Regions from separate parts of the Streptomyces sp. SAI-135 genome, predicted to be linked through region 2. Evidence: predicted binding sites of a transcription regulator. Region 2 holds the regulator's gene; each other region holds the start of a gene.
The links. Region 2 encodes HrcA, which represses chaperone genes, less so after heat shock. Its sites were predicted from a motif close to TTNGCACTCNGNNNNNCNGAGTGCNAA; they were not measured.
Positions count from the first base shown of each region.

Region 1 (4,675 bases), 2.3 Mb from region 2:
GAAGATGCGGCCCCGCCCGCCCCGTCGCGCCGGATCCACGAACACGGCGTCGTACGGAGCCGTGTCGACCTCCGTGACGTCCGCCTCCCGTACGTCGATCAGGCCGGCGAGTCCCAGCGCGTCCGCGTTCGCCCGGGCGGTCGCCGCCGTCAGCGGGTCCCGGTCCACCGCGAGGACCCGGATCCCGGCCCGGGCCAGCGCGATCGCGTCACCGCCGATCCCGCAGCACAGGTCCGCGACGGAGGTGACGCCCAGCGCCTTCAGCCTGCGGGCCCGGTACGTCGCCACGCTCGCCCGCGTCGACTGCTCGACCCCGTTCGGCGTGAAGAACATCCGCCCCGCGTCCTCGGCCCCGAACTTCGCCTCCGCCCGCTGCCGCAGCCGCGCCTGGCCGAGCGCCGCCGAGACCAGTTCGGCCGGGTGCTCGCGGCGCAGCCGGGTGGCGACGGCGAGTTCGTCGGCGGGGGCGGTGCCGCGCACGTCGTCGAGGAGGGCACGGCCCTCGGGGGTCAGGAGGGGGGCGAGGTCGTTCACCGGGTCATTGTGGGCCAGTCGGTGGACGGTCCGCTGCCGGGCGGCGGTGTCGGCCCGGGCGCTCCGCCGTGACCTGCGAGGATCCGACGCCATGGGAACAGTAGGACAAACCTATAAAAATGGTGCGTTGAGGGTGTCGATCCGCGGCGGACTCGTCCTCCTGGCCACGGCCGCCCTGGCCTCCGGCTGCGCCCGCCCGGCCGCGACCGACGTACCGCGGCAGCGCCCCCTCCAGGCACCCCCGGCCCCCGCCGCCGAGCTCCAGGCCGACAAGACCCTCATCCGGGCCGCCCGCCTCCGCGCCGAGCAGACCCGCGGTGCCCTCGCCAGGCGGTGGGGGCTGAAGAGGGTCCCGCTGACGGCCCCGCCGGCACCCGTGACCAAGCCCCGCATCACCACCCGCGACGGCTTCGAGGTCGACGGCCACGAGGAGAAGGGGCTGCCACCGGTCTTCACCACGATCCCCACCGACCAGAAGATCGTCTTCCTCACCGTCGACGACGGCGCCGAGAAGGACCCCGCGTTCCTGCGGATGACGAGCGAGCTGCGGATCCCGTACACCGCCTTCCTCAGCGACTACCTCATCAAGGACGACTACGGCTACTTCCGGAAGATGCGGGACAGGGGGGTCGCCCTCGACAACCACACCCTCCACCACCCCTACCTGCCCGGGCTGTCCTACGCCCGCCAGAAGCGCGAGATCTGCGGGATGCAGGACGTCATCGAGAAGCAGTACGGCAAGCGGCCGGCGCTCTTCCGTCCGCCCTACGGCAACTACAACGAGGACACCCTGCGCGCGGCCCGCTCCTGCGGCATCAGGTACGCGCCGATCTGGAACGAGGAGGTCTTCGCCGACCACTGGGAGTACCGCGAGTGGGACCGCAGGATCCGCCCCGGCGACATCGTGCTCAGCCACTTCCGGGGCCGCGCGGACGGGAAGGGCACGATGACCGACATGGTCCGCCGCTTCCTGGACAAGGTCACGGCCGAGGGCTACGCCGTCGCACGCCTCGAGGACTACCTGTGAGACCGCGGATCCTGGTCGCCGCGGGGCTGGCGGCCGTACTCCTCGCGGGCTGCGCCCAGTCCGTCGACCCCATCGAACGGCTGGGGAAGAAGGCCGCCCAGCGGGTGGGGTCGTACGGCCCGGCAAGGGCGGACGGACGACCGTACCGCCACTGGGGTCTGACGGCCCCGCTGCCGGCGCCCCCGCGGGTGCCGGCACGCAGGGCGGCGGGCCAGAACGGCCGGCCGCCGGTGGTGCGGCGCGTCGAGACCTCCGACAAGGTCGTCTTCCTCACCTACGACGACGGCGCCGAGAAGGACCCGCGGTTCGTCGACCTGGTCCGTGAACTGCGGCTGCCCGTCAGCATGTTCCTCACGGACAGCGTGGTCGGCCCCGGCTACGGCCACTTCGCGCGCCTCCAGTCGGTCGGCGCGAGCATCCAGAACCACACCCTCGACCACCCCGCCCTGCGCGGCCTGCCGTACGCCGGGCAGCGCGCCGAGATCTGCGGCCAGCAGGAGAAGGTGCGGTCCCGCTTCGGGATCCGGCCGCGGCTGTTCCGGCCGCCCTACGGGACGTACGACCGCACGACCCTGCGCGCCGCGGCCGACTGCGGGCTCTCGGCGGTGGTGCTGTGGAGCGTGGCGGCGCAGGGGCAGACGCGGGGCCTGAGGGCGGGGGACATCGTCTCGGTGACCTCGGCGGAGACGACGGGCCCGACCCTGACGGAACGTACGACGAGACTGCTGCGGGAGATCGAGCGGCGGGGACTGACGGTGGGGCGGCTGGAGGACTACCTGTAGGGGTGCTCCGGAGGCCCCGCCGGAGACGCGGCCGGAGGTCCCGCCGGAGACGCGATTGGCACTCCGCTTGACCGAGTGCTAATCGCGGTCATAGTCTCGGGTCTGGCACTCCCCCCTGGAGAGTGCCAACACAGCGACGGGCAGGTCCGGCACCCGCGACGACGGATCCACCTGGTCGCCACCTCAGACAGTTAACCCCGTGAGATCTCCGAAGGGGGAGGTCGGATCGTGACGACCACCAGCTCCAAGGTTGCCATCAAGCCGCTCGAGGACCGCATCGTGGTCCAGCCGCTCGACGCCGAGCAGACCACCGCCTCTGGCCTGGTCATCCCGGACACCGCCAAGGAGAAGCCCCAGGAGGGCGTCGTCCTGGCCGTGGGCCCGGGCCGCTTCGAGAACGGCGAGCGACTGCCGCTCGACGTCCAGACCGGCGACATCGTGCTGTACAGCAAGTACGGCGGCACCGAGGTGAAGTACAACGGCGAGGAGTACCTCGTCCTCTCGGCCCGCGACGTGCTCGCGATCATCGAGAAGTAATTCACCCCAGCATTTCTTCGAGCTGCGCCCCTGGCCCCCGCGACCACTAACAAGCCGGGCGCCCGGGGCGCAGTCTCTTTTCACCTAGATTTCCGAGAGGGCTCACGCTCCCATGGCGAAGATCCTGAAGTTCGACGAGGACGCCCGTCGCGCCCTCGAGCGCGGCGTCAACAAGCTTGCCGACACGGTCAAGGTGACGATCGGCCCCAAGGGCCGCAACGTCGTCATCGACAAGAAGTTCGGCGCTCCCACCATCACCAACGACGGCGTCACCATCGCCCGCGAGGTCGAGGTCGAGGACCCGTACGAGAACCTCGGCGCCCAGCTGGTGAAGGAGGTGGCGACCAAGACCAACGACATCGCGGGTGACGGCACCACCACCGCCACCGTGCTCGCCCAGGCGCTGGTGCGCGAGGGCCTGAAGAACGTCGCCGCGGGTGCCTCCCCGGCCGCCCTGAAGAAGGGCATCGACGCCGCCGTCGCGGCCGTGTCCGAGGACCTCCTCGCGACCGCCCGCCCGATCGACGAGAAGTCCGACATCGCCGCCGTCGCCGCGCTGTCCGCCCAGGACCAGCAGGTCGGCGAGCTCATCGCCGAGGCGATGGACAAGGTCGGCAAGGACGGTGTCATCACCGTCGAGGAGTCCAACACCTTCGGCCTGGAGCTGGACTTCACCGAGGGCATGGCCTTCGACAAGGGCTACCTGTCGCCGTACATGGTCTCCGACCAGGAGCGTATGGAGGCCGTCCTCGACGACCCGTACATCCTGATCAACCAGGGCAAGATCTCCTCGATCCAGGACCTGCTGCCGCTGCTCGAGAAGGTCATCCAGGCGGGTGCCTCCAAGCCGCTGCTGATCATCGCCGAGGACGTCGAGGGCGAGGCCCTGTCGACCCTGGTCGTCAACAAGATCCGCGGCACCTTCAACGCGGTCGCCGTCAAGGCCCCCGGCTTCGGCGACCGTCGCAAGGCGATGCTCCAGGACATGGCGACCCTGACCGGCGCCGAGGTCATCTCCGAGGAGGTCGGCCTCAAGCTCGACCAGGTCGGCCTGGACGTGCTGGGCTCCGCCCGCCGTGTCACGGTCACCAAGGACGACACCACGATCGTCGACGGCGCCGGTGACTCCGCCGCCGTCCAGGGCCGGGTCGCCCAGATCAAGGCCGAGATCGAGAACACCGACTCCGACTGGGACCGCGAGAAGCTCCAGGAGCGCCTCGCGAAGCTGGCCGGCGGCGTGTGCGTGATCAAGGTCGGCGCCGCCACCGAGGTGGAGCTGAAGGAGAAGAAGCACCGTCTGGAGGACGCCATCTCCGCGACCCGCGCCGCGGTCGAGGAGGGCATCGTCTCCGGTGGTGGCTCCGCTCTGGTCCACGCCGCCAAGGTGCTCGAGGGCGGCCTCGGCAAGACCGGCGACGAGGCCACCGGTGTGGCCGTCGTCCGCAAGGCCGTCGTCGAGCCGCTGCGCTGGATCGCCGAGAACGCCGGCCTGGAGGGCTACGTCATCACCTCCAAGGTCGCCGAGCTCGACAAGGGCCAGGGCTTCAACGCCGCGACCGGCGAGTACGGCGACCTGGTCAAGGCCGGCGTCATCGACCCGGTCAAGGTCACCCGCTCCGCCCTGGAGAACGCCGCCTCCATCGCCTCCCTCCTCCTGACGACCGAGACCCTGGTCGTCGAGAAGAAGGAAGAGGAGGAGCCGGCCGCCGGTGGTCACAGCCACGGCCACGCCCACTGAGCCCACAGCTCATGAAGGAGCCCCCGCTCCCTCTCCCCACGGAGAGAGGGCGGGGGC
Region 1 covers NZ_JARXYP010000002.1:5,549,191-5,553,865, forward strand. The annotation lists gene M2163_RS29790 (methyltransferase domain-containing protein) at 1-534, opposite strand, end outside; gene M2163_RS29795 (polysaccharide deacetylase family protein) at 626-1,561, shown strand; gene M2163_RS29800 (polysaccharide deacetylase family protein) at 1,558-2,343, shown strand; gene groES (co-chaperone GroES) at 2,572-2,880, shown strand; gene groL (chaperonin GroEL) at 2,993-4,618, shown strand.
Region 1: groES (co-chaperone GroES) is a predicted target of HrcA. The motif match lies at 2,399-2,425, and genes of this name have one in related genera.

Region 2 (4,675 bases):
CAACCGCGAGAACAGCCCCTGCTGCCCCGGCTGGAACTGCCCCGTGGGCCGTTCCTCGCCGCGCAGCTTGGCCAGCTCGCGCAGGAGGCGTTCCTGCTCGGGGTCCAGCTTGGTCGGGGTCTGGACCTCGACGTGGACGATGAGGTCGCCCCGGCCGCCGCCGCGCAGGTGCGTGACGCCCCGGCCGTGCAGCGGGATCGACTGGCCGGACTGGGTGCCCGGGCGGATGTCGACCTCCTCCATGCCGTCGAGCGTCTCCAGCGGGACCTTGGTGCCGAGGGACGCCGCGGTCATCGGGATGGTGACCGTGCAGTGCAGGTCGTCGCCGCGCCGCTGGAACATCGGGTGCGGGAGCTCGTGGATCTCGACGTAGAGGTCACCGGCGGGGCCGCCGCCGGGGCCGACCTCGCCCTCGCCCGCGAGCTGGATCCGCGTGCCGTTGTCCACACCGGCCGGGATCTTCACGGTCAGCGTGCGGCGCGAGCGGACCCGGCCGTCGCCGGCGCACTCCGGGCACGGCGTCGGGACCACGGTGCCGAAGCCCTGGCACTGCGGGCACGGACGGGACGTCATGACCTGGCCCAGGAAGGACCGCGTCACCTGCGAGACCTCACCGCGGCCGCGGCACATGTCACACGTCTGGGCGGAGGTCCCGGGCGCCGCGCCCTCACCGTTGCAGGTGGAGCAGACGATCGCCGTGTCGACCTGGATGTCCTTCGTGGTGCCGAAGGCCGCCTCGTCGAGCTCGATCTCCAGCCGGATCATCGCGTCCTGGCCGCGCCGGGTCCGCGAGCGCGGACCCCGCTGCGAGGCCGTGCCGAAGAACGCGTCCATGATGTCCGAGAAGTTCCCGAACCCACCGGCCCCGAAGCCGCCCGCGCCACCGCCGCCGGCCTGCGAGAGCGGGTCGCCGCCGAGGTCGTAGACCTGCTTCTTCTGCGGGTCCGACAACACCTCGTAGGCGGCGTTGATCTCCTTGAACCGCTCCTGGGTCTTGGGATCCGGGTTGACGTCCGGGTGCAGCTCGCGCGCGAGCCTGCGGAACGCCTTCTTGATCTCATCCTGCGACGCGTCGCGGCGCACGCCGAGAACGGCGTAGTAGTCCGTGGCCACTTACGACTCCGCCAGGATCTGTCCGACGTACCGTGCCACTGCGCGTACCGCTCCCATCGTTCCCGGGTAATCCATGCGGGTCGGTCCGACCACGCCGAGCTTGGCGACTGCCTCGCCGCCCGAACCGTAGCCGACCGACACCACCGAAGTGGAGTTGAGTCCCTCGTAGGCGTTCTCATGACCGATGCGTACGGTCATGCCCGAATCCCCGGCCTCGCCAAGCAACTTGAGGAGCACGACCTGCTCCTCCAGCGCTTCCAGGACGGGCCGGATCGTGAGGGGAAAGTCATGTCCGAAGCGGGTGAGGTTGGCGGTGCCGCCGATCATCAGCCGCTCCTCGTTCTCCTCGACGAGCGTCTCCAGGAGAGTGGAGAGCACTGTCGAGACCGTACCCCGGTCCTCGACGTCGAAGCCCTCGGGCAGGTCCTCGACCAGCCGGGGCACGTCGGCGAACCGCCGCCCCGCGATCCGGCTGTTGAGACGCGCCCGCAGATCGGCCAGCGAGGCCTCCCCGAAGGGCGCCGGGCAGTCGACCATGCGCTGCTCGACCCGGCCGGTGTCCGTGATCAGCACGAGCATCACGCGCGCGGGGGCGAGCGAGAGCAGCTCCACGTGCCGCACGGTCGAGCGGGTGAGGGAGGGGTACTGCACGACGGCCACCTGCCGGGTCAGCTGCGCGAGCAGCCGCACGGTCCGGGCCACGACGTCGTCGAGGTCGACCGCGCCGTCGAGGAAGTTCTGGATCGCGCGCCGCTCGGGCGCGGTCATCGGCTTGACGCCCGCCAGCTTGTCGACGAACAGCCGGTAACCCTTGTCGGTCGGGATCCGCCCGGCACTGGTGTGCGGCTGGGCGATGAACCCTTCCTCCTCCAGGACCGCCATGTCGTTGCGCACGGTCGCCGGGGAGACTCCGAGGTTGTGCCGCTCGGTCAGGGCCTTGGACCCGACCGGCTCCTCGGTGCCGACGTAGTCCTGGACGATGGCGCGCAACACCTGAAGCCTGCGTTCACTCAGCATCGCGCGCACCTCCAGAGGTCGTTTCCGTGGCGTCTCGCCTGGCACTCTGTCCGTCCGAGTGCCAACGCTCCCCGGCCAGTGTACGGCGGTGGGGTACTCCCTGGGCAAGGCTGGTCCTGGCGTGACGGGTTGTACGGCTAGCGTCGCGGTATGACGGTGACTTGGGAAGAGCTCGGGTGGGAGCGGGTAGCGACCGGGGTGGGGCGGTGCCGGCTGCCCACCTGGGACTGTACGGCGGGCCTGGTGATCGGCGAGGGCACGGCCCTGTTGGTCGACGCGGGCTCCGGTCTCGCGGAGGGCGCCCGGCTGCGCGCACAGGCCGAGGAACTGGCCGGCCATCGTGTGACCCATCTCGCGCTCACCCACCCCCATTTCGACCATGTCTTCGGTGCGGCGGCCTTCGCGGGGGCGGAGGTGTTCGGCGCGGTGGGCGTGGAGACGGTGCTGACGGGGCGGCTGGGCCGTGCGGGGCTGCGGGCGGACGCGGTGGCCAACGGACTGAACCCGGCGGTGGCCGACGAGGCGGTGGACGCGCTCGTCACCCCCCGGCACCACGTCTCGGGCGAGTGGACGCTGGACCTCGGCGGCGGCCGCCAGGTCCTGCTGGCGAACGTCGGCCCCGGCCACACGGCCCACGACCTCGCCGTCCTCGTCCCCGGCACCCCGGAGGTCGTCTTCTGCGGCGACCTGGTCGAGGAGTCCGGCGAACCGCAGGCGGGCCCGGACGCCGTACCGCCGCACTGGCCCGCCGCGCTGGACCGGCTCCTCGACCTGGGCGGCGAGGACGCGCTGTACGTGCCCGGTCACGGAGCGGTGGTGGACGCGGCGTTCGTGCGGGCCCAGCGGGACGCGCTGGCGGCACGCTTCGGCGTGTCGTAGTGATCCGCCGCATGGTTCTCCTATCGTCATCCGAATGCGCCAGTACTCCGCCGACCTGACCCCTCCGTGGAAGAAGCCGAAGCCGGTGCCGGAGGTGCCCGCCGAGCCCGGCCTGGTGGTCGAGGAGCCGGGTACCGGGTTCTGCGGCGCGGTGATCCGCTGCGAGGCGGGCACGGTCACGCTGGAGGACCGCTTCGGCAAGCACCGGGTGTTCCCGCTGGAGCCCCGCGGTTTCCTCCTGGAGGGCCGGGTGGTGACCCTGGTCCGGCCTTCGGCCGCCTCTCCCGTACGACCGTCCCGTACCGCGTCCGGCTCGGTGGCCGTCCCCGGCGCACGCGCACGCGTGGCCCGCGCCGGCCGCATCTACGTCGAGGGCCGCCACGACGCGGAACTGGTGGAGAAGGTCTGGGGCGACGACCTGCGCATCGAGGGTGTGGTCGTGGAGTACCTGGAGGGCGTGGACGACCTGCCGGCGATCGTGGCCGAGTTCGCACCGGGCCCGGACGCCCGCCTCGGCGTCCTGGTGGACCACCTGGTGCCCGGCAGCAAGGAGTCCCGCATCGCGGCCTCGGTGACCAGCGAACACGCCCTGGTCGTCGGTCACCCGTACATCGACATCTGGGAGGCGGTGAAGCCGTCGTCCCTGGGCATCGAGGCATGGCCCCGTGTCCCGCACGGCCAGGACTGGAAGACAGGCGTGTGCAAGGCCCTGGGCTGGCCGTCGGAGAACACCGGCGCGGTGTGGCAGGCGATCCTGAAGCGGGTGAACTCCTACAAGGACCTGGAGCCCGAGTTGCTCGGCCGAGTGGAAGAACTGATCGACTTCGTCACGTCGCCCTAGCGGATCCGCGCGGCGGGTCTGCGCGGCGGGTCGGCGGGGCGTGTCGAACGGCTGCGGGTTCGTTGTGACTGGTCGCGCAGTTCCCACCACCCCTTGGGTGGGTGCAGCTACGTCGGCGTGTCACTGATGGCAGCCGCAACCTGCTCAGGGGCGCGAGGAACTGCGCGACCAGCCCCCACCCACCCGCAGCCGCCAAGGCGCATGCAACCAGCTGGACATCCCACCGACGGCAACCCCACCCACCCAGGGGCGCGGGGAACTGCGCGACCAGCCCCCACCGACCCGCAGCCGCCACACGACACGCACCCCCCACCCCCGTAGGCGCTCAGTCCACCAGATCCCGCACCACCGCATCCGCCAGCAACCGCCCCCGAAGCGTCAGCACAGCCCGCCCCTCCTCATAGGGCCGGGCCTCCAGCAGCCCCTCCCCCAGCGCCCGGCGAGAAGCGCGCAGCCCCTCCTCCCGCAGCAGCGACAACGGCACCCCCTCCCGCAGCCGCAGCTCCAGCAGGATCCGCTCCACCCGCCGGTCCTCGTCCGAGAGCAGCTCACGCCCCGCACCCGGCGACTTCCCCGAAGCCAGCGCCGCCGCGTACGCCCCCGGATGCTTCACGTTCCACCACCGCACCCCGCCCACGTGCGAGTGCGCTCCAGGCCCCGCTCCCCACCAGTCGGCGCCCCGCCAGTACAGCTCGTTGTGCAGGCACCGGCCCGCCTCCGAGGTGGCCCAGTTGGAGACCTCGTACCAGTCGAACCCGGCCTCCGCGAACACCGCGTCCGCGATCAGGTACCGGTCCGCGTGCACGTCGTCGTCGGTCATCGGGA
Region 2 covers NZ_JARXYP010000002.1:3,259,256-3,263,930, forward strand. The annotation lists gene dnaJ (molecular chaperone DnaJ) at 1-1,113, opposite strand, end outside; gene hrcA (heat-inducible transcriptional repressor HrcA) at 1,114-2,130, opposite strand; gene M2163_RS19200 (MBL fold metallo-hydrolase) at 2,281-3,009, shown strand; gene M2163_RS19205 (DUF3097 domain-containing protein) at 3,044-3,850, shown strand; gene hemW (radical SAM family heme chaperone HemW) at 4,176-4,675, opposite strand, start outside.

Region 3 (4,675 bases), 1.0 Mb from region 2:
CGATGGTGCCGCCCGCCGCGTGCACCTGCTCGGCGACCCTCGCCCAGCCCGCGAGCTGCTCCTCGCCGTGGAAGCGCGGGATGCTGTCGCTCTGCCCGGCCGACTCGTGGCCGACGTACGTCCCCTCGGTGACGATCAGACCGACTCCGGCGGCCGCGCGGCGGGAGTAGTACGACGCCACGTTCTCGCCGGGGATGCCGCCCGGGGAGAACGCTCGGGTCATGGGCGCCATCGCGATGCGGTTGGGGACGGTGAGGCCGTTGATGTGCGCCGGGCGGGAGAGGATCTCGGCGGCGCGGGAGGGGGCGGAGGCGGTCACGTGGGGATACTCCTCGGTATGTGCATGCGCATGGACACTACCCAGGTGCCAACCACCCCGTGCGCCTCAGGATTTCCGCCCGCGCTGTGACTCCGGCCACGCATGGAAGAAGCCCGCCCCGCGAGTGCGGGACGGGCTTCGTCTTGAGCGCTGGGCAGGCCTTGCACCTGCATTTCCCCGCAGGAAGCGGGGCGTCTTTCCTTGGACCACCAACGCGTAGTCGACCGACGGGAGTTCACGTCGAGCGGCTCGTGATCAAGCATAGCGCAGGAAAAGACCGGAGGCGGCCACCCCCTGTTCCCAGGAGGGGCCGCCCCGGCAAGGACGTTGATCGACCGTCAGGCCTCGCGGCCCGGGGGCGATCAGAAGTCCATGTCACCGCCCGGCATGCCGCCACCGGCGGGCGCGGCGGCCTTCTCCGGCTTGTCGGCGATGACGGCCTCGGTGGTGAGGAACAGCGCGGCGATGGAGGCGGCGTTCTGCAGGGCGGAACGGGTCACCTTCGCCGGGTCGATGATGCCCTCGGCGATCATGTCGACGTACTCACCGGTCGCGGCGTTCAGGCCGTGGCCGACGGGCAGGTTGCGCACCTTCTCGACGATGACGCCACCCTCGAGACCACCGTTGACGGCGATCTGCTTGAGCGGGGCCTCCAGGGCCAGCTTCACGGCGTTGGCGCCGGTCAGCTCGTCACCCTCCAGGTCCAGCTTCTCGAAGACCGAGGAGGCCTGGATGAGGGCCACGCCACCACCGGCGACGATGCCCTCCTCGACGGCCGCCTTCGCGTTGCGAACGGCGTCCTCGATGCGGTGCTTGCGCTCCTTGAGCTCGACCTCGGTCGCGGCACCGGCCTTGATGACGGCGACGCCACCGGCGAGCTTGGCCAGGCGCTCCTGGAGCTTCTCGCGGTCGTAGTCCGAGTCGCTGTTCTCGATCTCGGCGCGGATCTGGTTCACCCGGCCGTTGACCTGGTCCGAGGAACCGGCACCGTCGACGATGGTGGTCTCGTCCTTGGTGATGACGACCTTGCGGGCGCGGCCCAGGAGGTCCAGGGTCGCGTTCTCCAGCTTGAGGCCGACCTCCTCGGAGATGACCTCGCCGCCCGTGAGGATGGCGATGTCGCCGAGCATGGCCTTGCGGCGGTCGCCGAAGCCCGGGGCCTTGACGGCGACGGACTTGAAGGTGCCGCGGATCTTGTTGACGACCAGGGTCGACAGGGCCTCGCCCTCGACGTCCTCGGCGATGATCAGCAGCGGCTTGCCCGACTGCATGACCTTCTCCAGGAGCGGGAGCAGGTCCTTGACGGAGCCGATCTTGGAGTTGGCGATCAGGATGTACGGGTCGTCGAGCGACGCCTCCATCCGCTCCATGTCGGTGGCGAAGTACGCCGAGATGTAGCCCTTGTCGAAGCGCATACCCTCGGTGAGCTCCAGCTCCAGACCGAAGGTCTGGGACTCCTCGACGGTGATGACGCCTTCCTTGCCGACCTTGTCCATCGCCTCGGCGATGAGCTCGCCGATCTGGGTGTCGGCGGCGGAGATGGAGGCCGTGGAGGCGATCTGCTCCTTGGTCTCGACATCCTTGGCCTGCTCGAGCAGGGCGGCGGAGACGGCCTCGACGGCCTTCTCGATACCGCGCTTGAGGGCCATGGGGTTGGCGCCGGCGGCTACGTTGCGCAGGCCTTCCTTGACCAGGGCCTGGGCGAGCACGGTCGCGGTGGTCGTACCGTCACCGGCGACGTCGTCCGTCTTCTTGGCGACTTCCTTGACCAGCTCGGCGCCGATCTTCTCGTACGGGTCCTCGAGTTCGATCTCCTTGGCGATGGAGACACCATCGTTGGTGATCGTGGGGGCGCCCCACTTCTTCTCGAGGACGACGTTGCGGCCCTTGGGGCCGAGCGTCACCTTGACGGCGTCCGCGAGCTGGTTCATGCCGCGCTCGAGGCCGCGCCGCGCCTCCTCGTCGAACGCGATGATCTTGGCCATGTGAAGTGGTCCCTCCAGGACTGGGGGTGATTCCTTCGGACCGCGCCCGCGCCCGCGACGGACGGCTCGCCGGCCTGTGGATCCTTGCCCCACAAGGCCTGCGGGCCTCACCGACCCGGTCCATCTTTGTCACTCTCACCTTCAGAGTGCTAACGCCAATGATTAGCACTCGGCATGGTCGAGTGCAAGCGCCCGCCCAAGACCGGGGTGGGTTCCGTGGTCGGGCGGCTACCGGCCGGTGGGGGCCGATCGCGCAGTTCCCCGCGCCCCTGAGCAGGTTGCAGTGGCCCGGCGCCACGGACGATCAGGGGCCGCCGCAGGCACTCAGGGGCGCGGGGAACTGCGCAAAACGCCCGCCCCCACCGGCCTGCACCCGCACCCGCATGCCGAAGGGCTCGTACCCATGACTCCCCATGGGGTACGAGCCCTTCGAAGAAGAACGAAGAACGACGCTGTTGTTACCCGGCGCGTGCTTCAGCCAGTCGCGAGACGGACCATGTCCGCCTGCGGCCCCTTCTGACCCTGCGAGATCTCGAACTCGACCCGCTGGCCCTCTTCAAGGGTGCGGTAGCCGTCCATCTGGATCGCGCTGTAGTGGACGAATACATCCGCACCACCGTCGACCGCGATGAAGCCGTACCCCTTCTCCGCGTTGAACCACTTGACGGTGCCCTGAGCCATGCCTAACTCCCCTATTACTGGCCCTTGCACGGACCCACACTTCGTGGATCCGGGTCAGACCTCACCCCCCACATGGTTGGGGGCGTGCGCCGGAACGCGTCGACCGCGGCTGAATGTATCTGTCCAACTGCCGTCTGCAACAGGTCAATCGGACGAGAATTCTGGACGGAAGGGGTCCGGAATGTAGTGAGAATTCGCCCGAATTCGGGGCAAGTCGGGCCCCATAAAAGGAGCATAAGCCACAAAGAACCCACACACTTTGGCTACTTCTCGTCGCATCCGAAGTCGGAACTCATATGCGCCCGGCATGAAGGAAGCAGCAGCTTCCCCAACTGTACCGCGCTCAACCATAGAGAATTGCCCCCTCCGCTTCTCTCACGGAGGGGGCAATCGGATGAACACTCGGTAATTGCTGTTACCGAAGGTAATGACCAGTCATACGGTCACCCGCCGGCGACCGCCGGGATGATGGAGACACCGGCCCCGTCGGGCGTCACCGTCTCCAGTCCCTGCTCGAACCGCACATCGTCGTCGTTCACGTACACATTCACGAACCGCCGCAGCTTGCCCTGGTCGTCGAGAACACGCGCGGCGATACCGGTGTGGTTCTTCTCCAGATCGGCGATGACCTCGGCGAGGGTCCCACCCTCGGCCTGCACCTCGGCCTGACCGCCGGTGTAGGTGCGCAGGATGGTGGGGATGCGGACGTTGACGCTCATGCGAGGCCAGCCTCTCGGAAAGAGTCCAGATTCGGACGGATCGTGGCGGTGAGCCCGGTACCGGCCACCGCGTCCAGGGTCTTGAGACCGTCGCCGGTGTTCAGCACCACCGTGGTCTTCGTCGGGTCGAGGACGCCGTTCTCGATCAGCTTGCGCGTCACACCCACGGTCACACCACCGGCGGTCTCCGCGAAGATGCCCTCGGTCCGCGCCAGCAGCTTGATCGCGTCCACGACCTGCTCGTCGTTGACGTCCTCCACCGCACCGCCGGTGCGCCGGGCGATGTCCAGCACGTACGGACCGTCCGCCGGGTTGCCGATGGCGAGGGACTTGGCGATGGTGTTCGGCTTCTGGGGGCGGACCACGTCGTGCCCGGCCTTGTAGGCGACGGACACCGGGCTGCACCCCTCCGCCTGCGCGCCGAAGATCTTGTACGGCTTGTCCTCGACGAGCCCCAGCTTGATCAGCTCCTGGAGGCCCTTGTCGATCTTCGTGAGCTGCGAGCCGGAGGCGATCGGCACGACCAGCTGGTCGGGCAGCTTCCAGCCGAGCTGCTCGCAGATCTCGTACGCCAGGGTCTTGGACCCCTCCGCGTAGTACGGCCGCAGGTTGACGTTGACGAAGCCCCAGCCCTCGCCGGCCGGGTCGCCGATCAGCTCGGAGCAGAAGCGGTTCACGTCGTCGTAGTTGCCCTCGATGCCGACGAGCTCACCGCCGTAGATCGCGGCCATGACGACCTTGCCCTGCTCCAGGTCGTGCGGGATGAACACGCAGGAACGGAAGCCGGCCCGGGCCGCCGCGGCACCCACCGCACCCGCCAGGTTGCCGGTCGAGGAGCAGGAGAGGGTGGTGAAGCCGAAGGCGCGCGCCGCCTCCAGGGCCTGTGCCACCACCCGGTCCTTGAAGGAGTGCGTCGGGTTGCCGGAGTCGTCCTTGATGTACAGGCCGCCGGTGACGCCGAGCTCGCGGGC
Region 3 covers NZ_JARXYP010000002.1:4,287,560-4,292,234, forward strand. The annotation lists gene M2163_RS23715 (NADH:flavin oxidoreductase) at 1-319, opposite strand, end outside; gene groL (chaperonin GroEL) at 682-2,304, opposite strand; gene M2163_RS23725 (cold-shock protein) at 2,779-2,985, opposite strand; gene M2163_RS23730 (MoaD/ThiS family protein) at 3,429-3,704, opposite strand; gene thrC (threonine synthase) at 3,701-4,675, opposite strand, start outside.
Region 3: groL (chaperonin GroEL) is a predicted target of HrcA. The motif match lies at 2,467-2,493, and genes of this name have one in related genera.